4 regions of the Streptomyces sp. iso_384 genome follow, and region 3 is predicted to be linked to each of the others. Evidence: riboswitches for the same ligand, from Rfam matches in the RefSeq annotation. Region 3 holds a riboswitch; each other region holds the start of a gene.
What was found. Region 3 has a riboswitch for cobalamin ahead of AC0VY3_RS28330 (ribonucleoside-diphosphate reductase subunit alpha). Riboswitches for the same ligand answer to the same signal wherever they lie in the genome.

Region 1 (7,046 bases), 3.8 Mb from region 3:
CGCATCGGCGATCCGCTGCCGCAGGGCGCTCTCCTCCTCGGCCCAGCGCGCCGCGAAGCCCTCGGGATCGTCGTCGTACGCGAGCCGGCGCCGCACGACCTCGACCCGCTCGTCGGTGTCCCGGGAAGCGGCCACCTCGACGGTCAGCCCGAACCGGTCCAGCAACTGTGGCCGCAGCTCGCCCTCTTCCGGGTTCATCGTCCCGACCAGCAGGAACCGCGCCGCATGTCGTACGGAGACGCCCTCGCGCTCCACGTACGAGGCACCCATGGCCGCCGCGTCCAGCAGCAGGTCCACCAGGTGGTCGTGGAGCAGGTTGACCTCGTCGACGTACAGGATCCCGCGATGCGCGTCGGCCAGCAGCCCCGGCTCGAACGCCTTCACGCCCTCCGAGAGCGCCCGCTCGATGTCCAGCGCCCCCACGAGCCGGTCCTCGGACGCGCCGACGGGCAGTTCCACGGTCCGCGCGGCCCGCGACACACCGGCCGCCTCCGCGTGCGGACCGTCGGGACACGCCGGATCGGGCGAGGCCGGATCACAGGAGAACCGGCACCCGGGCACGATGGCGACCTCGGGCATGAGGGCGGCCAGCGCACGCACGGCGGTGGACTTGGCGGTCCCCTTCTCCCCCCGCACGAGCACCCCGCCGACAGCCGGACTGACCGCGTTCAGCAACAGCCCGAGCCGCAGGTCGTCCTGCCCGACGATCGCGGTGAAGGGATACGGCGTACTCACAAGGCCTCCTGGTCGACATGAACAACAGCTGCTTCCCCGAGCCCGCGGGGCGTTGACTCCGCGGACCGGGCACCATCAAGCCCCTTGTTCCCGCGGGCTTCTCCCAGCGCCTCCGGGTGAGCCGTTTCCAGCCCCTCCGGCGATCGAGGAGCGGGGTCCGGGGCAGCGCCCCGGCTCTGCGGAGCCCCCGCACCCGACGACGGCGCCCCCGGCGGCACAAAGGGCAACCCCGGCGGCGCCCCGCCTTCGATCAACCGCCACAACGCATCCGTATCCGCGTGCTCCTCCACCAGATCCCCCAGCCGATCCAGCTGCTCCTCCCGCAGCACCCCGAAACTCGTGTCCGGCGCGGGAACGAACCGCCGCCCTGCGGCCCGGGCCACCTCCACCAGGAACCGCCGCCGGAACGCATCGCTCTCCAGCGACCCGTGCCAGTGCGTCCCCCACACCGCCCCCACCCGGCACCCGTCCAGGAACGGTTCCCCGCCCCGTACATCGGCCACCCCGTGGTGGATCTCGTACCCCTCCACCGGCTCGCCCAGCGCCGAACCGACCGGCCGCGCCAGCGTCTTGGCCCGGTCGAAGCGGATCCGCACCGGCAGCAGCCCCAGCCCGTCCACGACCCCCGCCCGCGACTCCACCTCGTCCTCGATCCGCTCACCGAGCACCTGGAACCCGCCGCAGACGCCGAGCACCGGCCGGCCCTCCGCCGCCCGCCGTACCAACGCGTCCGCGAGCCCCCGCTCGCGCAGCCAGGCCAGCGCCTTCACCGTGCCGCGCGTCCCGGGCACGATCACCAGGTCCGCGTCGGCCAGCTCATCGGCCCGGTCCACGAAGCGGACGACGACGCCCGGTTCGGCGGCCAGCGCGTCCACGTCCGTGAAGTTGGACATCAACGGCACCGCGCAGACCGCCACCCGCAGCACGTCCTCCCCATGGGGCGGCGCCACCACCGACTCGCGGACCGCGCCGCGCAGGGACACCCGCAGGCCGTCCTCCTCGTCGATGCCGAGCCCGTGGGCGTACGGCAGCACTCCGTACGTCCGCCGCCCGGTCAGACCGTGGAGCATGTCCAGCCCCGGCTCCAGCAGTGAGACGTCGCCCCGGAACTTGTTCACGAGGTAGCCCGCGACCAGCGCCTGGTCCTCGGCGCTCAGCAGCGCCGTCGTGCCGAAGAACGAGGCGAAGACCCCGCCCCGGTCGATGTCCCCGACCACCAGCACAGGGAACCGCGCGGCCCGCGCGATGCCCATGTTCACGATGTCGGTCCGCCGCAGATTGATCTCGGCAGGCGACCCGGCCCCTTCGCAGATCACCGCGTCATGGCTCGCCCGCAGCTGCTCCAGACAGTCCGTGACCGTGCCGAGCAGCGCCTCCTGACGGCCTCCGTGGTACCCCCGGGCGCTCATCTCGCCGACCGGCTTCCCCATCAGGACCACCTGGCTGGACCGATCGCTGCCGGGCTTCAGCAGCACGGGGTTCATCAGGGCCGTCGGCTCCACCCGGGCGGCCTGCGCCTGCATCGCCTGGGCCCGCCCGATCTCCGCGCCCTGGCGGGTCACGAAGGAGTTCAGGGACATGTTCTGCGCCTTGAACGGCGCGACCTTCACGCCCCGGCGCACCAGCCACCGGCAGATGCCCGCCGTGACGACGCTCTTGCCCGCGTCCGATGTGGTTCCCGCGACCAGCAGTCCGCCGCTCATGCCCGTCCCCGCTTCTGTCCTGTCGACGACCGTCCGGCGACCGCACGGCCGGCGGCCACGCGCCCCGCGACCAGCCGGCCCGCCACGCACACCCCGAGGGCCAGCGCGCCCACCCGGCGCGAGAGCCGCACCGCGCGTTCGATGTCCGCGCCCCGCACCTCCCGCCCGGCCGCCCCGTTGAGCACCGGCCGGTGCTCGACGCGCCCCGCGTACGCCAGCGTCCCGCCCAGCCGTACGCCGAGCGCCCCCGCGAACGCGGCCTCGACCGGACCGGCGTTCGGGCTCGGGTGCCGGCCCGCGTCCGCCTTCCAGGCGCGTACGGCCTCCGAGGGCCGTCCGCCCGCCGCGACGGCCAGCGCGGCCGTCAGACGGGCGCCCGGCCACCCCGCGAGGTCGTCCAGGCGGGCCGAGGCCCAGCCGTAGCGGCGGTGGCGGGGCGACTTGTGGCCGACCATCGCGTCCAGCGTGTTCACGGCCCGGAACCCGACGAGCCCGGGCACCCCGCCGATCGCCCCCCACACCAGCGCGCCGACGACCGCGTCCGAGGTGTTCTCGGCGACCGACTCGACGACCGCGCGGGCGATGCCCGGACCGTCCAGGGAGTGCGGATCGCGCCCGCACAGATGCGGCAGCCGCTCCCGGGCCACCTCCAGGTCCCCGGCGGCCAGCGCGCCGCCGACGGCGCGGGCCTCCCGGCCCAGCGACGTACCGCCGACGACGGACCAGGCGGTGGCGGCGGTCAGCGCGACGGCGAGCGCGGGCCGGTCCCGCACGGCGCGTGCGGCCAGCGCGGCTACCCCCACGGCGCCTCCGGCGCACACCAGGGTGTGCAGCGCGCCCCGGCCCCGGTCGTCACGCCACAGCAGGGACTCCACCCGCGCGGCGGCGCGGCCGAATCCGGCGACGGGGTGGCCGCGCCGGGGGTCGCCGAGCAGGGCGTCGGCGATCAGTCCGGCCGTGGCGCCGTACGCGAAGACGCGGTCGGCACGCACGGCTCAGGCCGCCGTGAGCAGAGGCGTTCCGGCACCGGGGCCGTCACTGGGGGGCACAGGATGCGGCACACGGCGGCCGGGCATGGCGTAGGTCCTCACTCAGGGTCCGCGCCCTGGTTCGACGTGACCGGCGACGAGAGTCTCCTGGCTTCCGGATCCGCAGTTCCCCCGGCCTTCCAGCCCGCGTACCGCGAGCCGTGACGTCCGGTGTGGGGGAGTGCTCCCCGGTGACAGTGGCGGGACCGCGCCGGATTCGCACCGGCTTCCTCTGCTGTCGCCGTAAATGGCTCCGGCAGTCCACCACGCCCCGAGAACAGCCGTCAACTCGCTGTTGACCTGCGGGGCTCCCCTGTGGGCGGACGCACACACGGACGCACATCGGGCCGGACACACGAGGTGTGTCCGGCCCGAGGAAGTGCGGTGGAACGGGGTCAGGCGACGATCAGATAGATCCCGTACGAGACCGCCGCCACGCACAGCCCGAAGCAGGCGTACGCGCCGGTGCGCGCCAGCGCCACCGATCCGCCGGAAACGCTGCTTCCGGCCGTGGCGGACTGCTTGGAGAGGGCGACGATGCCCAGGGTGAAGAGGCCGACCAGCGCGACGGTGACCACGAGGCTGACACCGAAGACGGAGGCGAGAGCTGCCCAGTCGATTTTCATGCGGATCTGTCCTTACACCGTGGCCGGCGGCCGGGCCGGGTCGTCGGGCGCCGTGGCCGGAGCCGGGATGGTGGTCATGAGGTCGGAGGCCGGGCCGCCGACGGGCGGCGGCTGGACCGCGGCGATGGCGGTGGTGACGACGCCCTGCGGCTCGTCCTCGCCGACGGCCGCGTCGTTGACGTTGGTGTGGTCGACCGGCTGGCGGCGCGAGGCCAGCCAGATCGCGAAGGAGCCGCCGACGAGCAGGATCGCGGTGACGGTGATGCCCCAGGTGCCCTGCTTGGTCAGGAACTCGGCGCCCGCGCCGACCAGACCCGCGGCCGGCAGGGTCAGACCCCAGGCGACGAACATCCGGGTGGCGGTGGACCAGCGGACCACGCCCCCCTTGCGGCCGAGGCCCGCGCCCATCACGGCACCCGAGCAGGACTGGGTGGTGGAGAGCGAGAAGCCGAGGTGCGAGGAGGCCAGGATGACGGTCGCCGCACTGGTCTGGGCGGCGAAGCCCTGCGGCGGCTTGAGATCCGTCAGGCCGCTGCCCATGGTGCGGATGATGCGCCAGCCGCCGAGGTAGGTGCCGAGCGCGATGGCCACACCGGCGGAGACGATGACCCACATCGGCGGGTTGGAGCCGGGGGCGAGGACGCCGCCGGTGACCAGGGCCAGGGTGATGATGCCCATCGTCTTCTGGGCGTCGTTGGTGCCGTGGGCGAGCGAGACGAGACCGGCGGAGGCGATCTGTCCGGCCCGGTAGCCCTTGGCCGTCGACTTCAGCTGGTTCGGGTCGGTGACGTTCCGGTTGATCCGGTACGTCAGCCGCGTGGCCAGCATCGCGGCGAGGCCGGCCACCAGCGGGGCGGCGATCGCCGGGAGCAGCACCTTGGTGACCACGGTGCCGCCGTTGATCGAGGACCAGCCGGCCGACATGACCGCGGCGCCGATCAGACCGCCGAACAGGGCGTGGGAGGAGCTGGAGGGCAGGCCGACCAGCCAGGTCAGGAGATTCCACAGGATGGCGCCGACGAGCGCCGCGAAGATGACCTCGGTTCTGAGGCCGTCCTCGTTGACAATCCCGCCGGAGATCGTCTTCGCGACCTCCACCGACAGGAACGCGCCGATCAGGTTGAGAACGGCGGACATCGCCACCGCTGTCTTGGGCTTCAGTGCGCCGGTCGAGATGGTGGTGGCCATCGCGTTGGCGGTGTCGTGGAAACCGTTCGTGAAATCGAACACGAGAGCTGTTACGACCACAATCGCAAGCAGCAGCGTGATGTGTTCCATTTACCCAGGCAATCGTTCGACGTCAGTGGCTCGTGGACCGTAGGCAACCTGAGTGAACGGAAGATGAACTGGACAGGGCTTTGCGGTGACCCCAAACGGAGTGGGTCGCTTCCGCTTGTGTGCGGGAGAGGTTGCGGGATGCCTGTGGGGTGCGGCGTGGACTGCCCTTTGCCGCCCGTTGGCGAACATTTTGACCGGCTGTTCGGCGCCCGGAAGAGATCCCCGTCACTGCCCGCGTGACGTTCCGGTTGCGCGCCTTCGCGCCTACGATCGCCCCATGAGCGAGCAGCACCCGGAATCCGTGGCAGAGACCTGGCGGGACGTCGTCGCGACGGCCCGCCGCAGCGCGGCGGACGGCCTGGTCGTGGGTACCTCGGGCAATGTGTCCGCCCGGGTCGGCGATCTGGTCCTGGTGACGCCCAGCGGGGTGCCCTACGACCGGCTCGGACCCCACGACGCGGTCGGCGTCGACCTGGACGGCCGGCAGGTCCTCGGGGAGCTCGGGCCGACCAGCGAACTCCCTCTCCACCTGGCGGTCTACCGCTCCACCGACGCCGCCGCCGTGGTCCACACCCACGCCGTGCACGCCACCGCCGTCTCCACCCTCGTCACCGAGGTGCCGCTGATCCACTACGCGGCCGCCATCCTCGGCGGCCCGGTCCGCGCCGCCGCCTACGCCCGCTACGGCACCCCCGAACTGGCCGACGCCATGCTCGAAGCCCTCCGGGACCGCACCGGCTGTCTGCTCGCCAACCACGGCACCGTCACCTACGGCGACACCCTCGACCAGGCCTACGAACGCACCGCCCAACTGGAGTGGCTGTGCCGCCTCTGGCTCACCGCGAGCTCCGTGCCCGGCCGCACCCCGGCCCTGCTCGACACGGCCCAGCTGGCCGAGGTGACCGAGGCGCTCAAGGGATACGGCCAGCCCGGCTGACCCGCGCCCCGCCCGGACGGCCCCTGTCCGCTGGCAGTTCGTCACCCGCGCCACGACACTGAAGCGGTGCGCCCGGTAACCGCGACGGCAACGGCCGTCACCTCGATCATCGGCGTCGGTGCGGCAGCGGTCGCGGCCGGCCGGTACGCCAGTGGCGTCGCCCTCAAGGCGACGCCCGGACGTCCCCTCCCCGCCGACCGCAGGCTCACCGTGCACGCCACGGCGGCCGGGCAGGTCACCCTGACCCGCTCCTTCTCGGCGCTCCGGCCCGGCACCTGGGGCCTCGCCGGACCCGGCGTCCACGCGGTCGTCGGACCCGTCGTCGACGGGGCCTCCCAGGCCGCCGACACGGTCGTGCGGAGACTGGAGAGCGTCGGCCAGGGGCTCCTCGAACCCGGCGCGAAGGTCCGCCTCACCCCCGCGCTGTACGGCGGCGACCCGGGCAGCGACCTCGGCCTGGACCACCAGGAGGCCGAGATCCCCGGCGAGCTGGGCATCCTGCCCGCCTGGTACGTCCCCGGCGCACGCGACACCTGGATCATCACCGTGCACGGTCTCGGCGCCACCCGGACCCATCCCATGAACCTCATGGGCTTCCTGCACGCACAGCGCTTCCCGATCCTCGACTTCGCCTACCGGGGCGACCCCGGAGCCCCGCGCCCCGCCGACGGCCTCGGCCACTTCGGCGCCTCCGAATGGCGCGACCTCGACGCCGCCATCCGCCACGCCCTGCGCCACG
Region 2 (7,046 bases), 2.7 Mb from region 3:
CATGAAGGAGAGCTTCGTCCCGCTCGCCGGATCCCGTCGAGTGGGCTCCGACCTGCACCTAGCCCATCCGAAGGACAGCGTCAAGGACGCGCCGCGGGTGGACGCGGACGCGCACCTCTCCGTCGCGGAGGAGGAAGAGCTGTACCGGCACTACGGCCTGACCAGGAAGTCCGGCAACCTAGGTGACGACCGGTCGGCCGGCATGGACGCGCCGACCACCGCCGGGACCGGGGCGATGGGCGCGGCCGGTGCCGCGGGTGCGGCAGGTGCGGCCCGTGGGACCGGAACGGCCCCCGGAGCCAGGGCGACCGGGAAGGCGACCACGGCCGGGACGAGCGCCGGGACGGCCGGCGCGGGAACGACAGGAGCTGCGGGCATGGCAGGAGCAGGCAGCGGTACGGGCAGGCACCGCGACACGGACGCCTCCACCACGGCACGCCCGCTGGCGGGCGCCGGAGCGGGCACGTCCCGGGCGGCCGACATGAGCGGCAAGGAGGAGATGATCCGCTCCGAGGAGCAGCTGCACGTCGGCAAGGAGGAGTACGAGAGCGGCAGGGCGCGGCTGCACAAGTACGTGGTGACCGAGGAGGTCACCCGGACCGTGCCCGTGTCCCACGAAGAGGTCCGCGTGGTCCGCGAACCGTTGCAGCCCGGCGAGAAGACCGTCGGGACGACGGACCTCGGTGAGCAGGACGTCGAGGTCACCCTGCACGCGGAGCGCGCCACCGTGCGCAAGGAGGCCGTGCCGGTGGAGCGGGTCCGGCTGGAGACCAACCGGGTCACCGAGCAGAAGGAGGTCTCCGCCGAGATCCGCAAGGAGAAGATCGACTACGCGGACGGCAAGGACATGGGCACCGGCAAGGACACCGATGGCGAGTTCGGCCAGGGGCGACGCCGCTGACCAGCACCTCCTCAGGTGGCCACACGGCCGCTCCCACGTCCTCGGCCGCCGGGCGGACTCGTACACGGGTCCGCCCGGCGGGCTGTCCGGGGGCGCGACCGCGCTCAGCGGCGTACCGAGAGGACCGTACGGCGCTCAGCGGCGCGGCAGAAACCGTACCGAGGGGCGTCCGTCGGGGCCTTCCGGGGTGACGACAGCCCGGACCCCGTAGACGTCCTCGATGAGTTCGCCGGTGACGACCTCGGCCGGGGTGCCGCCCGCGACAACCCGGCCGGCCTTCATCACGGTGATCCGGTCGCAGAACATCGCGGCGAGGTTGAGGTCGTGCAGCGCGACGACGCTGGTGACGGGGAGTTCGGCGACCAGGGCGAGCAGGTCCAGCTGGTGCTGGATGTCGAGGTGGTTCGTCGGTTCGTCCAGGAGGAGTTCGCGGGGCTGCTGGGCCAGGGCGCGGGCGATCTGGACGCGTTGCCGTTCGCCTCCGGACAGGGTGTGCCAGGACTGGCCGGACCGGTCCGTGAGCCCGGTGCGCCGCAGCGCCTCGGCGACGGCGTCCTCGTCGGTGCGGTCGGGGGCGGACCAGGCGCGGCGGTGCGGGATACGTCCGAGGCGTACGACGTCCAGGACGCTGAGGTCGACCTGGGTGACCGCGTGCTGGTCGACGACGGCGATCCGGCGGGCGACGGTGCGGCGGCCGAGGCCGGCGAGGGGGTTCCCGTCCAGGGTGACGACACCGGTGGCCGGAGCGAGGAGGCCCGCGAGGATCCGCAGCAGGGTGGACTTTCCGGAGCCGTTGGGGCCGATGAGTCCGACGGTGGAGCCGGGCGGCGGGGCGATGTCCACGCCGTCGAGGATGAGCCGGCCGCCCGCCTCCCGGCCGACCCGCTCGGCGCGCAGGCCGACGGAACCGTGCGTGGTGCGGCTCATGACGTGCTCCGGGTGCGGTACAGGACGAGGACGAAGGCGGGGACGCCGATCAGCGCGGTGACGACGCCGACCGGTACCTCCTGCGGGTCCAGGACGGTCCGGGCGAGGGTGTCGGCCCACACCAGGAAGATCGCCCCGGCGAGTGCGGTGACCGGCAGAAGCCGCCGGTGCCCGGATCCGGTGACGGCGCGGGCCGCGTGCGGCAGGACCAGGCCGACGAAGCCGATCGCCCCGGCCGCGCTGACCAGGGCGGCGGTCAGCAGGGCCGTGGTGCAGAGCAGCACGATCCGGGTGCGGGCGACGTTCACGCCGAGCGCGGCGGCGGCGTCCTGCCCGAAGGCGAAGGCGTCGAGCGTACGGGCGTGGGCCAGGCAGACCACCAGGCAGACGGCGAGCACGGCGGAGCAGAGGACGACCTCGCTCCAGCCGACGCCGCTGAGCGAGCCGAGGAGCCAGAACAGCACCCCGCGGGTCTGCTCGGCGTCGGCGGAGGTCATCACGACGAAGGAGGTGAGGGCGGAGAAGAGCTGCATCGCGGCGACGCCGGAGAGGACGACCCGGTCGGTGGAGCCGCCGAGGGTGTGGCTGAGCAGCAGCACCAGGGCGAACGAGCAGATGGCCCCGACGAACGCCCCGGCCGACAGCGACACCGCTCCCCCGCCGACCCCGAGGACGACCACCACGACCGCCCCGGTCGAGGCTCCGGAGGAGACGCCGAGGACGAAGGGGTCGGCGAGCGGGTTGCGCAGCAGGGACTGCATCACCGTGCCGCACACCGCGAGCCCCGCGCCGCACACGGCGGCGAGAAGGGTGCGGGGCATGCGGAGGTTCCAGATGATGCCGTCCCGGATCGGGCTGAGGTCACTGGCGCCGAACCCGAGGTGCGCGGCGACGGCGGACCAGACGTCGGGCACGGAGATCCGGGCGGGCCCGATGGTGACGGCGACCGCGACGGAGGCCAGGAGGAGGAGCAGGCCGCCGCTCCAGAGCAGAACGGTGAACGGCGCACCGACCCGGGCGGGGCCGTCGGGGCGGACGGCGGCAGGCGGTGCGTCGGCCGGCTTCCCGACCGTACGGCTGTCCGTGCTCGCCCTCACCCCGCGAGCCCGAAGTCGCGCAGTCCGGCCGCGACGCGCTCCAGGCCCTCGACGGTCCGGATGGTGGGGTTCATGGCCTGGCCGCTGAGCAGCACGTAACGCCGGTTCTTGACGGCGTCCATCGTCTTGGTGACCGGGTTGGACTCCAGGAACTCGATCTTCTTGTCGGCGCTCTCGGCGGTCTGCGTCGTACGGCTCAGGTCGCCGATGACCAGGACGTCGGGGTTGCGGTCGGCGACGGTCTCCCAGCTGATCTGGGGCCATTCGTCGTGGGTGTCGTCGAAGACGTTCTTCGCGTCGAGCTCCTTGGTGATGACGCCGGGGGCGCCGCAACAGCCCGCGAGGTAGGGGGCCTTGGAGTCGGAGAACCAGTAGAGAAGGGAGGCGTCGGAGGCGTCGACGCCCTCGGTGGCCCGGTCCACGCGGGCCCGGAGCTTCTTCACCAGGGCGTCACCGCGCTCGGGGACGCCGAACACCTGGGCCAGTTCGCGGACTTCCGTGTAGACGCTGTCCATCGTCAGCGGTGCGGTACGGGCTCCGTCGCCGCCGCCGCTGTTGTCCTTGCCGGTGCAGTCGGCGGGCGAGATGTACGTGGGAACGCCGAGCTTCTCGAACTGTTCGCGGGGGGCGACGCCGCCCTTGGCGAGGGTCGAGGCGAAGGAGGCGCTGAGGAAGTCGGGCTCCTTGTCGAGGACCTTCTCCGAGGAGGGCCGGTTCTCCGATATCCGCTCGACCCCGGCGTTGGCCTTCTCCAGGCCCTTCATGACCGGGTCGCTCCAGGTGGCGGTCCCGGCGAGCCGGTCCGCGAGCCCGAGCGAGAGCAGGATCTCGGTCGACCCCTGGTCGACGGAGACGGCCCGCCGGGGCGGGGCCTCCACGGTGACGGTGCGCCCGCAGTTCTCGAGGGTGAGCGGGAAGCCCTCGGTCTTCTTCCCGTCGGCGGCCCCGGTGCTCTCACCCCCGCCGCAGGCGGTCAGCAGGAGGAGCCCCGCCGCGAGCAGGGCGGCGGTACGTATCGGGGCGAGGGTGGCCGTGGACAGCACGAAGGACCTCTGTGTCTCTGGGCCCAGCCGCGGAGCCCGTCGTACGGTTCCCGTGCCCCGGTGCGGGCGCGGGTGCCAGCAGGTCTTCGGACTCGGGTTCGTCCGGGCGGGACGCCTTCCCGGAGCAGGTGGGTGCTCCAGTGGCCGTGGCCCCGCCCGTCCCCCTCACCGCTGCGCGTCAGTTCCGGTCTCGCACCGGATTCCCTGACCCCGTCGCTGGGGTTCGACTGGCCCCGGCAAGCTATCACGCGGCTCCGCGGACCAGGCGCGGTGCGGCGGGCCGCTGGGCGCGGGCCGGTGCGGCGCGGGATCGGCCTGCCGCACCGGCCCGGGCGGACTGCGTCGTTACGGAGCCTGGAGGGCGATCACCGCGTTCTGGCCGCCGAAGCCGAAGGAGTGGCTGACGGCCCGCCGTACCGGCACCTCGCGCGGGGCCTTGGTGACGCAGTCGATGTCGAACCCGGGCGCGGGGGCGTCCAGGTTCGCGATCGGCGGGATCATCCCGTGCTGGAGCGTGAGGATCGTCAGGCCCGCCTCGATGGCGCCGGCCGCGCCCATGCAGTGGCCCAGTACGCCCTTGGGGGCGGTGACGGGCGGCCGGTGCGGATAGGCCCGGCCGATGAGGGCGGCTTCGGTGGCGTCGTTGAGGGGGGTCGACGTCCCGTGCGCGTTGACGTGGTCGACGTCCTCTGGCCGCCAGCCCGCGTCGCGCAGCGCGCCGTCGACGGCCGCCCGCGCCACGTCCCCGGAGGGGTGGGGGCTGGTGGGGTGGTGGGCGTCGGTGGTGGCGCCGGTACCCGCGATCAGGGCCCGGGGGGAGGCGCCTCTGGCCCGGGCGTCCTCGGCCCGCTCCAGGACCATGACGGCCGCGCCCTCGCCCATGACGATCCCGGCCCGGTCCGCGGCGAAGGGCCGGCAGAGGCGGGCGGGGTCGCCGTCCCGCGGTGCCGCCGCGCCGGAGCGGGCGAAGCCGGTCATCGCGACCGGGAACACGATGGACTCGGTGGCCCCGGCGATGGCGATGTCGCAGTGGCCCAGCGTCAGCATGTCCCGGGCCACGGACAGGGCGGTCACCCCGGACGAGCAGGCCGTGCACGGGGCGAGGCTGGGTCCGGTGGCCTTCATCCGGATGGCGATCTCGGCCGCGGGCATGTTCGGGATGGTCAGCAGGATGCCCGAGGGCGAGGTGGCCTCGGGGCCGCGTCGCTCCAGGGCGACGGCCTGTTCGGTGAGTCCGGCGGATCCTCCGCTGCTGGTGCCGACCACGACGGCGACCCGGGCGCCGTCCCACCGCTCGGGGTCGAGCCCGGCGTCGGCGACCGCCTCCCTGGCGGCCAGGACGGCGAACTTGACGTACCGGCCCATCCGGAACGCGGTCCGGCCGCCGACCGCGTCGTCGAGGTCGATGCCGGAGACCGTGCAGGCGAAGTCGACGGCGCAGCCGTGCAGTTCGGGGACGGTGCGGGCGGGCGACTCCCCGGCGCAGACTCCGTCCCAGGTGGTGTCGGTGGTGTGGCCGACCGGGGTGATCATGCCCAGCCCCGTGACGGCGATGGCGGGTCGCTTCATCGGGTGTTGCTCACCGGCACCGTGGCATCGGCCGCCGCGCTGCCGACGGCCGCGTCGATGTACGCGGAGATGTCGGCCAGCGTGGCGTCCTTGTACAGCTTCTCCGAGTCCGCGTCGACGCCCAGCGTCTCCTTGATGATGACGGCGAACTCGGCGACCGCGAGCGAGTCCATCTCCAGGCTGTCCATCGTGGACTCCGGCAGGATCTCGGCGGCGGGCACCTTGAACGTCCCGGTGAGTACCTCGGTGATCTTGGGGTGGATGGTCTTCATGGCGATTCCTCTCATCGGCGTTCCATCGGCATCTGGCCGGCTCGGGTTTTCCCGTACGGCGGATAGCTGAACGCAGCGACCCACCGTCCGAAGTAACTGGATGACTATCTTCCGGTTACGCCTTGGGGCGAACCGATTCGTCTACGCTCACCTGCGGCTTCTCGAACCATCGGGAGAGCATCGAGGTGGTTCCCCAGTACGCCAGTAGGACCCCGCGGGTGCCGAGCGCGGCCACCTTCTCGCGCAGTGGGCGCCTCCTGCTGCCGCAGTTGGGCCGCTTGAATTCCGCCGCGCGGCCCCGGATTCCCGCCCTGCGGCCCCGGTGCCAGGGCCCCTCGGGGTCGTCGTAGACGTCCGCGTAACCGGGTCCGGCGATCGGCCAGTCCGACATCAGGCGCTCGGGAAGGGCGAAGGACCCGACCAGGGCGGGGGTGTGCGCGGCCACGGCGGCGATCGCCCGCTCCACCAGGTCGGGCAGAAAGGTGACCTGATCGGCGGTCAGCCGTCCGGAGGCGAGCAGGTCGCCGCTGTTGCGGGCGATCCACTGGAGTGCGAAGAGCCTGCGCAGCTCGGTCAGCCGCTCGCGCGCCTCACCCTCGGGCAGCGCGGCGACGGCCTCGGCGTACGCTTCGTCCGCCTGCCGGTAGGCGTACGCCTCGACGCCGCGCAGCGCGGCCGGGGAGGCGGCGTTCCAGCGGCCGAGCGGGTCGCCGGGCGGGGCGGCGCTCATCCGCTCCCGGGCACGGGCGAACCAGAGGTTCTCCAGGGCCGCGACGAGCCGGCCGAGGAGGGCCGGGTCGTCGAACTCGCCGGGGCCGCCGTCGGCGTCCGCCTCCCCGGCGGTGGCACTGAACAGCATCTCGGCGGCGGCCTTGGCGTGCACGGCGAGGTTGTCGCCCTCGGCGGTGATCGCGCCCTCGATGCCGGTGAACAGTTCGGTCATGCCGTTGTTCTCCAGGAGCCCCTGGGCGCCGCACCGTTCACGGCATTCGACGATGACGCCGCGCGCCTGCCAGGTGATCCACCCCTTGGCGACGGCCACCAGGCGCTCCGCCTCGTCCCGGTCGGCCTCCGGGGCCGACTCCCAGCGGTCCAGGGCCCTGCGGTGCAGCAGACTCATCGCGTAGACGGTGGCCATCGCCCCGGCCAGCGGCCCGTGATGGGTGCGGTGCGCGTACACCGGCACCTGTTGCGCGGCGCGCGATCCGGAGATCATCCGGTGACCGGCGTAGCGAAC
Region 3 (7,046 bases):
GGGGTCGATTTCTCCGAGCGCACCATTGAGGATGTACTGCATGGTCTCGGTATTGCCGAGTTCCACGACGTCCGGGAATTTGTCGCCGCCGAGGGAGGTGTCCAGCTTCTTGACCTTGTCGGCCCACTGCTGGTACTGAATCTTGACCGTGACGCCCGGGTACTTCTTGTTGAACTCGGCGTTGACGTCCTTGACCAGCTCGGGCCAGGTGGACTGGGCCTCGCCCATGAGCCAGACGGTCAGGGTTTCCTTGCGGTCCTTCGGGTCCGCGGACGAATTCTTGTCGTCGGAACCACACGCCGCGACCGAAACCAACATGCCCGCGACACCGATAGCCGCGATGAGCTTGCGCTTCACGTCAAACCCTCCTCAGGGATGCTGCAACCCCACCCACCGCGAAGACATTCGACGAGTTCTGCTGGGGCTGGACCTGGTCTTTAATGGTTTAGACCAGTACCGGGAGCTTGGCCTAGACCTTTAGGGGTGTCAAGGGTGTATAAGAAGTGCACTCGCGTCCGTTATAGGACCGACACCTAAGGGAGGGCGACGACCCGTGACCGGACCGTGCCACCATGTGAGCCGCGACAGACGGAGGAGCCGGTGACGGCAGCAACGCAGCAGTCGGGAAGGCGGGCCATGGGTGCCGACGGGGGCAGTACGGGGAGCGAGACCGGTGCCGGTACGCGCACGGCGCGCGTACCGAAGTACTACCGGCTCAAGCGCCATCTCCTCGACATGACGGACACCTTGCCGCCCGGCACCCCGGTGCCGCCCGAACGCACCCTGGCGGCCGAGTTCGACACCTCGCGCACCACCGTGCGCCAGGCGCTCCAGGAGCTGGTCGTCGAGGGCCGCCTCGAACGCATCCAGGGCAAGGGCACCTTCGTCGCCAAGCCGAAGGTCTCCCAGGCCCTCCAGCTCACCTCGTACACCGAGGACATGCGCGCCCAGGGACTGGAGCCGACGTCCCAACTGCTGGACATCGGCTATGTCACGGCGGACGACACGCTCGCCGGCCTGCTGGACATCTCGACGGGCGGCCGGGTGCTGCGCATCGAGCGGCTCCGGCTCGCCAGCGGGGAGCCGATGGCGATCGAGACCACCCACCTTTCGGCCAAACGCTTCCCGGCGCTGCGCCGTTCGCTGGTGAAGTACACCTCGCTCTACACCGCGCTCGCCGAGGTGTACGACGTCCGCCTCGCCGAGGCGGAGGAGACCATCGAGACCTCGCTCGCCACCCCGCGCGAGGCCGGTCTGCTGGGCACCGACGTGGGCCTGCCGATGCTCATGCTGTCCCGTCATTCGGTGGACGGCCAGGGCGAACCGGTGGAGTGGGTGCGCTCGGTCTACCGGGGCGACCGCTACAAGTTCGTGGCCCGTCTCAAACGCCCGACGGACTGAGAACCACCAGCGCACGAACAGGCGGTGGCCCAGGGATCCCTTCCCCGGGCCACCGCCTGTTTTCGGTCATCCCGAGTGACGCGGGCATCGCGTGAACCGATCCTCCCTCCCGTCCGTGTCATGACTGCGGAACTTCGGTGGAGACATCGGCGAAACACGACCGGTATGCGGACAGGGGTTCCGGAGAGCGGCCGCACCACCTAGATTTCGCGCACGTTACGACAGTGATCGCGCGAGGGGACGGATCGATATGCCGGAAACGCCCACATCAGCACCACCGGTTCCACCCGCACCCGGACGGCGGGCTCCGACCCCGAAGTCCATAGTCGTCTGGAGCCTGGTGGCCCTGGCCGGCGCCATCGGCTGGGCCACCCTCGCGCTCTCGCGGGGTGAAGAGGTCTCCGCCGCCTGGATGCTGGCCGCGGCCCTCGGCTCGTACGCCATCGCGTACCGCTTCTACTCCCGGTTCATCGCCAACCGGGTCCTGAAGGTCGACAAGAACCGTGCGACCCCGGCCGAACGGCTGGACAACGGCGTCGACTTCCATCCCACCGACCGCCGGGTCCTGTTCGGCCACCACTTCGCCGCCATCGCGGGCGCGGGCCCGCTGGTCGGTCCGGTGCTCGCCGCACAGATGGGTTATCTGCCGGGCACGATCTGGCTCGTCGTGGGCGTCATCTTCGCCGGCGCCGTCCAGGACATGGTGACGCTCTTCTTCTCGACCCGCCGCAACGGCCGTTCGCTCGGCCAGATGGCGCGCGACGAGATAGGGCCGGTCGGCGGGATCGCCGCCCTGGTCGCGGTCTTCATCATCATGATCATCCTGCTCGCGGTCCTCGCGCTGGTCATCGTGAACGCGCTCGCCCACTCGCCGTGGGGCGTCTTCTCCATCGGCATGACGATCCCGATCGCCCTCTTCATGGGCGTCTATCTGCGCATCCTGCGGCCCGGCAAGGTCAGCGAGGTCTCCCTGATCGGCGTCGCGCTGCTGCTCCTCGCGATCGTCTCGGGCGGCTGGGTCGCGGAGTCGTCGTGGGCGGACTTCTTCACGCTGGAGCCGGGCACGCTGGTCATCTGGATGATCGTGTACGGGTTCCTCGCCTCCGTGCTCCCCGTGTGGCTGCTGCTGGCCCCGCGCGACTACCTCTCCACCTTCATGAAGGTCGGCACGATCGGGCTGCTGGCCCTGGGCGTGGTCGTCGCCCTGCCGACCCTGAAGATGCCCGCGGTCACCGACTTCGCCTCCAGCGGCTCGGGCCCGGTCTTCGCCGGCTCGATGTTCCCGTTCGTCTTCATCACCATCGCCTGCGGCGCGCTCTCCGGCTTCCACTCCCTGGTCTCCTCCGGCACCACGCCGAAGATGGTCCAGAAGGAGACGCAGATCAGGATGATCGGCTACGGCGCCATGCTGGTCGAGTCGTTCGTGGCGATCATGGCGATGATCGCCGCCTGCATCATCGACCCCGGGCTCTACTTCGCCATCAACGCGCCCGCCGGCGTGATCGGCGACAGCGTCCAGTCCGCCTCCCAGGCCGTGGCCAACTTCGGCTTCACCATCACCCCGGACGCCCTGGCCCAGGCCGCCAAGGACGTCGAGGAGGCGAGCCTGCTCTCCCGGACCGGTGGCGCGCCCACCTTCGCGCTCGGCATGTCGGAGATCTTCTCCGCGGTGGTCGGCGGGACCGCGATGAAGGCGTTCTGGTACCACTTCGCCATCATGTTCGAGGCGCTCTTCATCCTGACCACCGTGGACGCCGGCACCCGGGTCGGGCGCTTCATGCTCCAGGACATGCTGGGCAACGCCTACAAGCCGTTCCGCGAGGTCAGCTGGAAGCCGGGCGTCTGGTTCGCCAGCGCCGTCGTGGTCGGCGGCTGGGGCTACTTCCTCTGGGTCGGTGTGCACGACCCGCTGGGCGGCATCAACCAGCTCTTCCCGCTCTTCGGCATCGCCAACCAGCTGCTGGCCGCCGTCGCGCTGGCCGTCTGCACCACGCTGCTCGTCAAGTCCGGCCGGCTGAAGTGGGCCTGGGTCACCGCGGTCCCGCTCGCCTGGGACGTGGCGGTCACCCTCACCGCGAGCTGGCAGAAGATCTTCTCCGAGGACGTGAAGATCGGCTTCTTCGCCCAGCGTGACAAGTACCAGGCGGGCATCGACGCGGGCGAGGTGCTGGCCCCCGCGAAGAACATGGACGACATGCGGACCGTCGTCACCAACTCCACCGTCGACGGGGTGCTGAGCGCGCTCTTCGCGCTCCTCATCATCGTGGTGCTCGTGGACGCCGGGCGGGTCTGCTACAAGGCCATCCGCGACCCGGAGAGCGTCAAGCTCCACGAGACGCCGTACGTCGAGTCCAAGCTCGTCGCCCCGGCCTCGCTCATCGCGACCCCGGAGGAGAAGGCCGAACTGGCCGCCGCCGGCCTCGGCCCCGAGGGCGGCCTCCGCAAGGAGCCCGCGGGAACGGGGAGTCCGACATGACCGTCGCGGACGTCCGGCGGGTGGCGGGACGGATCCGCTGGTACGTCCGTGAGCTGACCGGCGAGTCCACGTACGACCGCTATGTGGCACACGCGAGAACGCACGATCCGGACGCCCCGGTGATGACCCGCCGCGCGTTCGAGCGCAGCCGCACGGACGCCCGCGAGGCCGATCCGCGCGAGGGCTTCCGCTGCTGCTGAGCACCACCGGCCGGTCAGCGGGCCCTGGATCCCGGGCCGTCGCCCCTCCCTCGATGGAGCGGGCGGCGGCCCGGAGGTCGTTCCGGTGTCCGTCCACCGTTCGATTACCCGGTGCGCGGACCCCTCACCGTACGAAAAGATGTGCCCATGACATCGCGCTCCCGGTCGCCCCGGCTCCGGCCCCTCCTCCTGACCCTGCCGCTGACGCTGGCACTGACCCTGACGGCGACGGGCTGCGGCACCGAGCCGGCGCCCGACACGATGGCGGCGGGCCGGAGTTCCTCGGACGGTCCGGCGCCGGACCGGGCGGATCTGGAGGCACGGGCGAGCGCCGCGCAGCTCGTCGCGGAGCAGGTGTGGGTGACCGAGGCCGCGGGCTACGCCCTGGTACGCCAGTCGGTCGGGGCGCTCGGTGACGACGGGTTCAGCAGCTCCTACAGCGCGCCGGACGGCGGAACGCTCCAGCTGTCGGTGGAGCGCCGCCCGCGCGCCGAGGCCGACTGTGCGGAGGGGGCCGCGGCCGCGAGCGGTCAGGAGCCCCTGGTGACGTGCGAGCGGGACGGCGAACAGTGGTACCGGGCCACGGAGTCGGGCCATGCGTACGCCTGGGAACAGGGCGGACTCGTGGTCACGGTGAGCGGGCCGCGCGACAAGGTGGACCGGGCGACGCTGCGTTCGGCGGCGCGGGCCGCCCACCGAGCCGACGACCGGGAACTGGACCGGGTGCTGCCGCCGGCCGGGGAGGCCGCCGGGCGGCAGCCGGTCGAGCGCGGCGATCTGCCGCCGGTGGGCGACGGCGCGCCGAACAACGATGTGGGAGCGAGTGGCTGATGGATCTGACGATCAGGGTGGCGGAACCCGCCGAGTACGCCGCGCTCGGCGGGATCATCGCCGAGGCGTATCTCGGTGATGATCTGCTGGACGGCCCGCAGGACCCGTATCTGCTCCAGCTGCGGGCGGTGGAACGACGGGCGGCCGAGGCGGAGGTGCTGGTCGCGCTCGACGCGGACGGGACGGTGCTCGGCGGCGTGACGTATGCCGCTCCCGGCACTCCGTGGCGCGACATCGCCGGTCCGGGCGAGGCCGAATTCCGGATGCTGGCCGTGGCCCGCGCGGGGCGCGGACGGGGCGTGGGAGAGGCTCTCGTGCGGGCGTGCATCGAGCGGGCCCGGTCGACGGAGGCTGTCCGGGCACTGGTGCTGTCGACGCAGCCGGCCATGCTCGCGGCCCACAGGATCTACCGTCGGCTCGGCTTTCTGCGGACCCCTGAACGGGACTGGGAGCCGGTGCCGGGCCTGCGGCTCATGACCTTCCGGCTGGGGCTGGAGGCGGCGTCCTGAGGGGCGTATTGAATCGACGCGACACAACATGTGGGGGCCGCAGCATCTGGCGGCCCCCACATGTATGCTCGACCTCGCTGTCGTCGCAGGGGAATCCGGTGCGAATCCGGAACTGTCCCGCAACGGTGTGATCAGTGTGTTTTTGCACACCTGAAGTCCGATGACCTGCCGACAGCGCGTCCGGATCGACCGAACCGGATGCCAGACGTCCGGGCCTCGCGGATAGGCCGGTGGACGCCGTCAGCTGTGCTGCCCTGCCCCGGGCTTCGCGCTGCCCGGCTTCCCCGCCTGCTGCCGGCCCCCTGCCGAGCGAGGGAAAGCCCAGTGACCATCGCGCCCGCCGATCCGGTTTCAGCCACCGAATCCGCCGAGTCCACCACGGCCGGGAACGCCCCGAACGACGGACCCGGGACCGCTTTGCTGCGGACCCTGACCGACCTCACCGTCGATCTGCCCGACACCGACCCCGGCCGGGTCGCCGCCGCCGCGCTGCGCGGGCGCAACGCCCGTTCCGACGAGGCCGAGTTGCGCTCGCTGGCCACCGAGGCCGCCGCGGGGCTGATCTCCGAGGACCCGGCGTACTCCCGGCTCGCCGCCCGGCTGCTGACCCGCACGATCGCGGACGAGGCCGCGGGGCAGGGCGCGACGTCCTTCTCCGCCTCGGTCGCCGTCGGGCACCGCGAGGGCCTGATCGCCGACCGCACCGCCGCGTTCGTGGCGCTGCACGCGGACGCGCTCGACAAGCTCGTCGAGCAGGCCCTGGCGGACGGCGCCGACGACCGCTTCGGCTACTTCGGTCTGCGGACGCTGCACAGCCGTTACCTCCTGCGCCACCCGCTCACCCGCGAGGTCATCGAGACCCCGCAGCACTTCATGCTGCGCGTGGCCGCGGGCCTCGCCGAGGACGAGTCGGTGCGGGCGCTGGACGAGGTCGCCGCGCTCTACGGGCTGATGAGCAAGCTGGACTACCTCCCCTCCTCCCCCACGCTCTTCAACTCCGGTACGCGACACCCGCAGATGTCCTCCTGCTATCTGCTGGACTCGCCGAAGGACGAGCTGGACTCGATCTACGACCGCTACCACCAGGTGGCGCGGCTCTCCAAGCACGCGGGCGGCATCGGTCTGTCGTACTCCCGCATCCGTGCCCGGGGTTCGCTGATCCGGGGCACCAACGGGCACTCCAACGGCATCGTGCCGTTCCTCAAGACGCTGGACGCCTCCGTCGCGGCGGTGAACCAGGGCGGCCGGCGCAAGGGCGCGGCGGCGGTCTACCTGGAGACCTGGCACGCGGACATCGAGGAGTTCCTGGAGCTCCGCGACAACACCGGTGAGGACCAGCGGCGTACGCACAACCTGAACCTGGCGCACTGGATCCCGGACGAGTTCATGCGCCGGGTCGACGCGGACACCGAGTGGTCGCTGTTCTCCCCGGCGGACGTGCCCGAGCTGGTCGACCTGTGGGGCGACGCGTTCGACGCGGCCTACCGCGGGGCCGAGGCCAAGGGTCTGGCCCGCAGGACGATTCCGGCGCGTGAGCTGTACGGCCGGATGATGCGGACCCTCGCGCAGACCGGTCAGGGCTGGATGACGTTCAAGGACGCCTCCAACCGGACCGCGAACCAGACCGCC
Region 4 (7,046 bases), 1.3 Mb from region 3:
ATGGCCCTCCGCCTCGCGCAGGTAGAGGCTGAGTGCGTCCATCGCCACGAGGTCCACCGGGTCCGATGCGGAGGTGAGCGGGGAGTACGGAACGCCCTCGTGGATCGCGGGCGCGTAGTCGTTCCGCAGGAGCAGTCCGATCACCCGCCGCCAGTCCAGCACGAGGCCGCTGACCAGGCAGACGGCGAAGGCGTCGAGCCAGGTCCGCGCGGAGGGGGCGTGCGCTCCCGCGTGGCCGATGGCGGCGCCGAAGGACATGTCCTCGGTGCTGAGCTGCTCGCCGATCAGCGGGAAGGGGATCTCCTGGTCGCCGTCGGGGAAGCAGCTGACGCTCAACTCCCCCAGGCGGCACTCGGCCGCCGTGCGCAGCGCGGCGCGTGCCACATCGTCGAGCGCGGCTCCCTGCCCGGTGCGGGCGGCGACGTGGTCGAGCAGTTCGGCGGCCGCTTCGGCCATGCGCCGCGGGGCCGGGTCGCCGTGGCGCATTCCGTGCCACCGGCCCGCGGTGCGCCCGACGATGCCTTCCGACGCTTCGTCCAGCCGCCGGGCGTCCACCTCATGACACGTCACTTCCCGCACGTACCCCGCCCTTTCGTGATCTTCGATCCGGAAGCGGCACGCTATCAGCGGGCTCGGACATGACCCGGCCCCGACGGGTACGGCCCGGTGCGGGAGCGGCGGTGGCCGCTCCCGCACCGGGCGCGATCACGCCGCTTCGGTGGGCAGCTCCGCGCGGACCTGCCGCGCGGCGGCGACCAGGTTCTCCAGGGAGGCCCGGGTCTCGGGCCAGCCTCGGGTCTTCAGGCCGCAGTCGGGGTTCACCCACAGGCGCCCGGCCGGAATGGCCTCAAGTCCTGTGCGCAGCAGGGCCACTGCCTCCTCGGCGCCGGGAATGCGCGGGGAGTGGATGTCGTAGACGCCGGGTCCGGCCTCGCGGGGATAGCCGTGGGCGGCCAGTTCGCGGGCGACCTGCATGTGGGAGCGGGCCGCCTCCAGGCTGATGACGTCGGCGTCGAGGTCGTCGATGGCCTGGACGATGTCGCCGAACTCCGCGTAGCACATGTGGGTGTGGATCTGGGTGTCCGGCCGCACCCCGGCGGTGGCGAGCCGGAAGGACTCGGTCGCCCACTCCAGGTACGCGGTGTGCTCGGCGGTCCGCAGCGGAAGCGTCTCGCGCAGTGCGGGCTCGTCGACCTGGATGACCGAAGTGCCGCTCGCCTCCAGGTCGTTGACCTCGTCGCGCAGGGCGAGGGCGACCTGGCGGGCGGTGTCGACGAGCGGCTGGTCGTCCCGGACGAAGGACCAGGCGAGCATGGTGACCGGGCCGGTGAGCATGCCCTTGACGGGGCGCTCGGTCAGCGACTGCGCGTACGTGGTCCAGCGCACGGTCATCGGCTCGGGGCGCGAGATGTCGCCCGCGAGGACCGGCGGGCGGACGTAGCGGGTGCCGTAGGACTGCACCCAGCCGTGCTGGGTGGCGAGGTAGCCGGTGAGCTGCTCGGCGAAGTACTGCACCATGTCGTTGCGTTCGGGCTCGCCGTGCACCAGGACGTCGAGTCCGGCCTTCTCCTGGAAGGAGAGGACCTCGCGGATCTCGTCCTTGATCCGGTCCTCGTAGCCGGCCTCGTCGATCCGGCCGGCCCGCAGGTCGGCCCGCGCGGTGCGCAGTTCGGTGGTCTGCGGGAAGGAGCCGATGGTGGTGGTCGGCAGCAGCGGCAGCCCGAGGTGGGCGCGCTGGGCGACGGTGCGTTCGGCATACGGCTGCGAGCGGCGGCCGTCGGCGTCGGTGATGGCCGCCGTACGGGCCCGGACGGCCGGGTCGCGGGTGATGGCGGCATCGGCGCGGGAGGCCAGGTCGGCCCGGTTGGCGGCGAGGTCGGCGGCGATGGCCTCGGTGCCGTCGGACAGACCGCGCGCCAGGACGACGATCTCCTGGGTCTTCTGCTTGGCGAAAGCGAGCCAGCGGGCGACCTGCGGGTCGATGTCGCTCTCCGCCGCGGCGTCCAGCGGGACGTGGAGGAGGGAGCTGGAGGCGGAGACGTCGACGTGGTCCGCCAGGCCGAGGAGCGTGCCGAGGGTGGCGAGCGACTTCTCGTAGTCGTTGATCCAGATGTTGCGGCCGTTGACGACACCGGCGACCAGGCGCTTGCCGGGCAGTCCGCCGGCCGCCGCGAGGTCGTCGAGGTTTCCGGCGCCGGACTCGGTGAGGTCGAGCGCGAGACCGTCGACGGGGGCCTTGGCCAGGACCGGCAGCGCCTCGCCGAGCCGCCCGAAGTAGGAGGCGACCAGCAGCTTCGGCCGGTCGGCGAGTCCGCCGAGCTCGCGGTAGGCGCGGGCCGCGGCGTTCAGCTCGGCCGGGGTGCGGTCCTGGACGAGGGCGGGCTCGTCGAGCTGCACCCATTCCGCGCCGGCCGCCCGGAGGTCGGCGAGGACCTCGGCGTACACGGGGAGCAGCCGGTCCAGCAGGGTCAGCGGCTCGAAGTCCGCGGCCGCACCGGGGGCCGCCTTGGCGAGCAGGAGGTAGGTGACGGGGCCGACGAGCACCGGGCGCGGGGTGTGGCCGAGCGCGAGGGCCTCCTTGAACTCCGCGACCTGCTTGGCGGAGTCGGCGGTGAAGACCGTGTCCGGACCCAACTCGGGCACCAGGTAGTGGTAGTTGGTGTCGAACCACTTCGTCATCTCCAGCGGCGCGACATCCTGCGTGCCGCGGGCCATGGCGAAGTAGCCGTCGAGGGCGTCGGCGCGGACCGCTTCGCGGTGCCGCTCGGGGACAGCGCCGACCATGACGCTGGTGTCCAGGACATGGTCGTAGTACGAGAAATCACCGGTCGGCACCTCGTGGACGCCGGCCTCGGCGAGCTGCTCCCAGGTACCCCGGCGCAGTTCGGCGGCGGTCTGCCGGAGGGTGTCCGCGGTGACGCGGCCCTTCCAGTAGCCCTCGATGGCCTTCTTCAGTTCACGGTTCTGACCCTGGCGGGGGTAGCCGTACACGGTGGCCCGTGCTGCCGCGGCTGCGGGCTTCGCTGTCACGTGACTCTCCTTCGCGAGCGTGTCTGCTGTGCAGATCCCGGAACGGGACGCGGACGCGAAGGGATGACGCATCGGGCGGACGCCGGGACACCTGGAACCGTGTCCGTCCACCTGATGGTTACGCCGACCCGCCCACGAGGTCACCGAGATCTCCGCACGCGAACGGTCGCGTGCGGGCAGCGGGCAGGTCTTCGGACTCGCGGGCACGTCTGCCGGAGGCGGACACCTACTGGCCGTCGCTTCCCAGACCCGGCCGGGCCCAGTGCGTATGACGGCGGTCGTTCCCACTCACCGCTGCGGGGCAGTCCCGGATTCCCACCGGGTTCCCTCTTACGACACCCTGTCTGGCGGACAGGGCGAACCAGCTGCACCGGTCACCCTAAGGGGGCGACCGCCGGGCGCACACCGTAGTTCACACTTCGGACGGTGATGTGAGACACGGGACGGCGGTTTCCGGCCGTCCGCGATCCGCGTCGCCCGAGGACGGTCCGCGTCGCCCGAGGGCGGTCCGGTGCGCCGGCGCGTGCCCGGCAGCAGCGCGCGGGGACCAGCGCAAGCGCGGCCGTCGCGGCGGGCACCAGGAGCGCCGCCCCCATCGCCCCTCCCGCCGCTCCGCCTGTCCGGCCCCGGCGGCGGGCAGCAGACCGGCGGCGGCCGCCACCGCTATGGCGCTGGTCGGCAGGGCGACCGGCAGGCCGAGCCGGTCCGGCGGGTGGACCTGGCGCAGCAGGGCCGGCGTCGTCGGCTGCGACAGGGCTCCGAACACTCCTTGTACGGCGCGCAGCGCGATGGCCCAGCCGACCGATGGCGCCACGGCGATGACCATGGACGCGGCCCCGAAGTCGAGCGATCCGTTCAGGAGCAGGCGGGTGTGGCCGTACCGGTCGCCCAGCCGTCCGGCGAGGACGAGAAGACTCGCCACCGCGAGGGGGTAGGCCGTACTCGTCCACCGCACCTGGGCCAGGGATGGACAGTGTCTACTCGATGGGCGTGGGCGCCACGGGCCTTCCGCGCCCGTACCGCCGTTCGTCACGCGCTCCCTGACCACCGGTCAGCCGTGGACCTCGACTGCGCGGAGGCAGTGACCCAGATGTAACCGAATGGCGTAGAGAACGCGGAACCACGGAGCGTCACAAGCCGTTCTTCTTCCCACTACACGGCCGCCGGACCCCCGGCGACGTTCGACCAGAGGAAAGGAAAACGCCCTATGAAGAAGACCGTCGGATGGGCCCAGGACGGCGACGACTGGACGATCACGGTGAACGGCACGCTGTATCGCGCGATCGAGCGGCCGGCGGACGGCCGGGTGCACAACTATCTGGTGCGGGGCGACGACCTGACCGCCGAGTGCCCGAGCCTGGGGCACGGGCTCGGCGTGATCCGGGCGCACGAGACCCGGCGCTGACACCCCGCCGGTCCGACGACGAGGTGCGGAGGCCGCTGCCGCCCGCGCCTCGACGTGGACCCGTCGCCCGTCCGTGTCGTCAGGCGTCCGTGGCGTCCGGTGCCGGGCGCAGCAGATAGGTGTCCATGATCCAGCCGTGCCGCTCGCGGGCCTCCGCGCGCAGCCGGCTGATCCGTTCGGCCACCTCGTCGAGCGGCCCGGAGACGAGGATCTCGTCCGGGGTGCCGATGTACGCGCCCCAGTGGATCCACAGCCCCCTGCCCGTCAGATGGGTGAAGGTCTCATGGCCGTCGAGCATCACGACGATGTCGACGTCGTCCCTGGGAAAGCCCTGGGCCAGCCGCCGGCCGGGGGTGATGTGGATGGGGCGGCCGACCCCGTTCAGGGTGACGCGGTGCCGGGCGGCGAGGGCGGAGACGCTGCTGATGCCGGGGATCACCTCATGGCCGAATTCCACCGTGCCACGGCCCCGGATGTCGTCGAGGATCGCGAGGGTGCTGTCGTACAGCGACGGGTCGCCCCACACCAGGAAGGCTCCGCACTGCCCCGGCGCGAGCTCATCGACGATCAGGCGTTCGCAGATGTCGGCGCGGCGCTGCCGCCAGTCGTGCACCGCCGAGGCGTAGCGCCCGCCGTCCTGCTGGGTGCGGTCCCGCCACGGGTCCTCGGCCTCCACGACGCGGTAGGGGCCGGTGAGGTGTTCGTCCAGGATGTCCCGCCGCAGCCGGGTCAGGGACTCCTTCTCCTTGCCCTTGCCGAGCACGAAGAAGACGTCGGCCCGGCGCATGGCCTTCACCGCGGCGAGGGTCAGATGGTCGGGATCTCCGGCGCCCATGCCGATGACGAGGACGTGGCGCGGTGTGTGGCTCATGTCGGCCGATCATGCCAGGGGCGAGCACATATTCGACCATCGGCGGCCTACGATGTGCGGCATGAGCGCGAGCACGCATCAAGCAGGTGCACGCAGTGCGCAGGAGCGGGCCGAGCGGCTGGCGACGGCCGTCTCGGTCCTCACTCTGCTCGCGGACGGCACCCGGCTGGCGCTGCTGGAGCAGCTCGGGCGCGGGGAGGCCGACGTCGGCACCCTCACCGAGGCGTGCGGCGCGGCGCGGCCCTCGGTCAGCCAGCATCTGGCCAAGCTCCGTCTGGCCGGCCTGGTGACCACCCGCAAGGACGGCCGCCGGGTCGTGTACAGCCTGCGCCACGGGCATCTGCGCCGGCTGGTGGAAGAGGCGTTGAACGTCGCCGACCACCAGATCGGCGCGCTGCCCCCGCACGACTGAGCCCCGGCCTCCCGCCGAGAGCAGCGGACCGACGAAAACATGTGCATAGGTACGCACGCGTTGTCTACGATGGTTCGGTCGCACCATGCCGCCGGCCGGGACGGGACCGATGCTGTCCGTACTGCGCAACCGCACCTACCGACGTCTGTTCACCGCCCAGGTCGTCGCCCTGACGGGGACCGGGCTCGCCACCGTGGCGCTGAGTCTGCTCGCGTACGACCTCGCCGGCGCGGGCGCATCGACGGTCCTGGGCACGGCGCTGACGATCAAGATGACCGCCTATGTCGGCATCGCCCCGGCGATCGCTGCGGTCGCGGACCGCATTCCCCGCCGGGCGCTGCTGATCTCGATGGACGTCGTGCGCGCGGGCGTCGCCCTGGCGCTGCCGTTCGTCACCGAGGTCTGGCAGATCTACGTACTGATCTTCCTGCTCCAGGCGGCTTCGGCGGCCTTCACGCCCACCTTCCAGGCCACCGTCCCCGAGGTGCTGCCCGCCGAGCGCGACTACACCCGGGCGCTGTCGCTCTCCCGGCTCGCCTACGACCTGGAGAGCCTGTTCAGCCCGGCTCTGGCCGCGGGCCTGCTGACCCTGGTCTCCTACAACTGGCTGTTCGCCGGAACCACCGTCGGCTTCCTGGCCTCCGCCGCCCTCGTCCTGTCCGTGGTCCTCCCCCGGCCCGCCCCCGTGGAGCGCACCGGCGGCGTCCACGCCAAGGCGCTCTTCGGCACCCGGCTGTTCTGGGTCACCCCCCGGCTGCGGGCGCTGCTGGCCCTCGATCTCGCGGTCGCCTCCGCCGGGGCGATCGTCTTCGTCAACACCGTCGTCGTGGTCCGCGACCACTTCGACCGCCCCGCCGGAGCCGTCTCCCTCGCGCTGGCCGCGTACGGCGCGGGATCCGTGCTGAGCGCGCTGCTCCTGCCGCGCCTGCTGCACCGCTTCGACGACCGCACCGTCATGCTCCCCGCCGCCTTCGCCCTCCCGCTGGTCCTGGCCGCCGTCGCCGCGCTGACCGCCCGCGCTCCGAGCACCGGGGCCTGGGCCGCGACACTGGCGGCCTGGGCCGCTGTCGGCGCGGCCTCCTCCGCCGTCCTCACCCCGGCCGGCCGGGTCATCCGGCGCTCCGCCACCGACGCGGACCTGCCGTCCGCCTTCGCCGCGCAGTTCTCCCTCTCGCACGGCTGCTGGCTGCTGACCTACCCGCTCGCCGGACTGCTCGCCGCCGGGGCCGGGCTCCCGGTCACCGCCGTGGTCCTCGGCTCCATCGCCCTGGCCTCGGCGGCGGCCGCCACCAGCTGGCCCGTCCACGACCCCACCCGGCTCGACCACG

Region 1: another riboswitch for cobalamin. It lies ahead of AC0VY3_RS11080 (cobalamin biosynthesis protein); the one in region 3 lies ahead of AC0VY3_RS28330 (ribonucleoside-diphosphate reductase subunit alpha).
Region 2: another riboswitch for cobalamin. It lies ahead of AC0VY3_RS16265 (ABC transporter substrate-binding protein); the one in region 3 lies ahead of AC0VY3_RS28330 (ribonucleoside-diphosphate reductase subunit alpha).
Region 4: another riboswitch for cobalamin. It lies ahead of metE (5-methyltetrahydropteroyltriglutamate--homocysteine S-methyltransferase); the one in region 3 lies ahead of AC0VY3_RS28330 (ribonucleoside-diphosphate reductase subunit alpha).

Annotation. Positions count from the first base shown of each region.
Region 1 is NZ_JBWBTT010000001.1:2,525,532-2,532,577, forward strand. It holds gene AC0VY3_RS11070 (putative cobaltochelatase) at 1-735, opposite strand, end outside; gene AC0VY3_RS11075 (cobyric acid synthase) at 732-2,438, opposite strand; gene AC0VY3_RS11080 (cobalamin biosynthesis protein) at 2,435-3,430, opposite strand; cobalamin riboswitch at 3,568-3,699, opposite strand; gene AC0VY3_RS11085 (hypothetical protein) at 3,862-4,092, opposite strand; gene AC0VY3_RS11090 (inorganic phosphate transporter) at 4,105-5,370, opposite strand; gene AC0VY3_RS11095 (class II aldolase/adducin family protein) at 5,648-6,307, shown strand; gene AC0VY3_RS11100 (alpha/beta hydrolase) at 6,374-7,046, shown strand, end outside.
Region 2 is NZ_JBWBTT010000001.1:3,642,528-3,649,573, reverse strand. It holds partial or broken gene AC0VY3_RS16280 (PRC and DUF2382 domain-containing protein) at 1-769, shown strand, start outside; gene AC0VY3_RS16275 (ABC transporter ATP-binding protein) at 1,037-1,828, opposite strand; gene AC0VY3_RS16270 (FecCD family ABC transporter permease) at 1,825-2,925, opposite strand; gene AC0VY3_RS16265 (ABC transporter substrate-binding protein) at 2,922-3,968, opposite strand; cobalamin riboswitch at 4,029-4,215, opposite strand; gene AC0VY3_RS16260 (beta-ketoacyl-[acyl-carrier-protein] synthase family protein) at 4,314-5,537, opposite strand; gene AC0VY3_RS16255 (acyl carrier protein) at 5,534-5,809, opposite strand; gene AC0VY3_RS16250 (acyl-CoA dehydrogenase family protein) at 5,925-7,046, opposite strand, start outside.
Region 3 is NZ_JBWBTT010000001.1:6,334,312-6,341,357, forward strand. It holds gene AC0VY3_RS28300 (sugar ABC transporter substrate-binding protein) at 1-357, opposite strand, end outside; gene AC0VY3_RS28305 (GntR family transcriptional regulator) at 637-1,401, shown strand; gene AC0VY3_RS28310 (carbon starvation CstA family protein) at 1,652-3,877, shown strand; gene AC0VY3_RS28315 (YbdD/YjiX family protein) at 3,874-4,077, shown strand; gene AC0VY3_RS28320 (hypothetical protein) at 4,225-4,908, shown strand; gene AC0VY3_RS28325 (GNAT family N-acetyltransferase) at 4,908-5,417, shown strand; cobalamin riboswitch at 5,451-5,604, shown strand; gene AC0VY3_RS28330 (ribonucleoside-diphosphate reductase subunit alpha) at 5,742-7,046, shown strand, end outside.
Region 4 is NZ_JBWBTT010000001.1:5,037,208-5,044,253, forward strand. It holds gene AC0VY3_RS22595 (Imm49 family immunity protein) at 1-579, opposite strand, end outside; gene metE (5-methyltetrahydropteroyltriglutamate--homocysteine S-methyltransferase) at 706-3,030, opposite strand; cobalamin riboswitch at 3,196-3,411, opposite strand; partial or broken gene AC0VY3_RS22605 (MFS transporter) at 3,668-4,078, opposite strand; gene AC0VY3_RS22610 (hypothetical protein) at 4,238-4,435, shown strand; gene cobF (precorrin-6A synthase (deacetylating)) at 4,515-5,306, opposite strand; gene AC0VY3_RS22620 (ArsR/SmtB family transcription factor) at 5,368-5,718, shown strand; gene AC0VY3_RS22625 (MFS transporter) at 5,828-7,046, shown strand, end outside.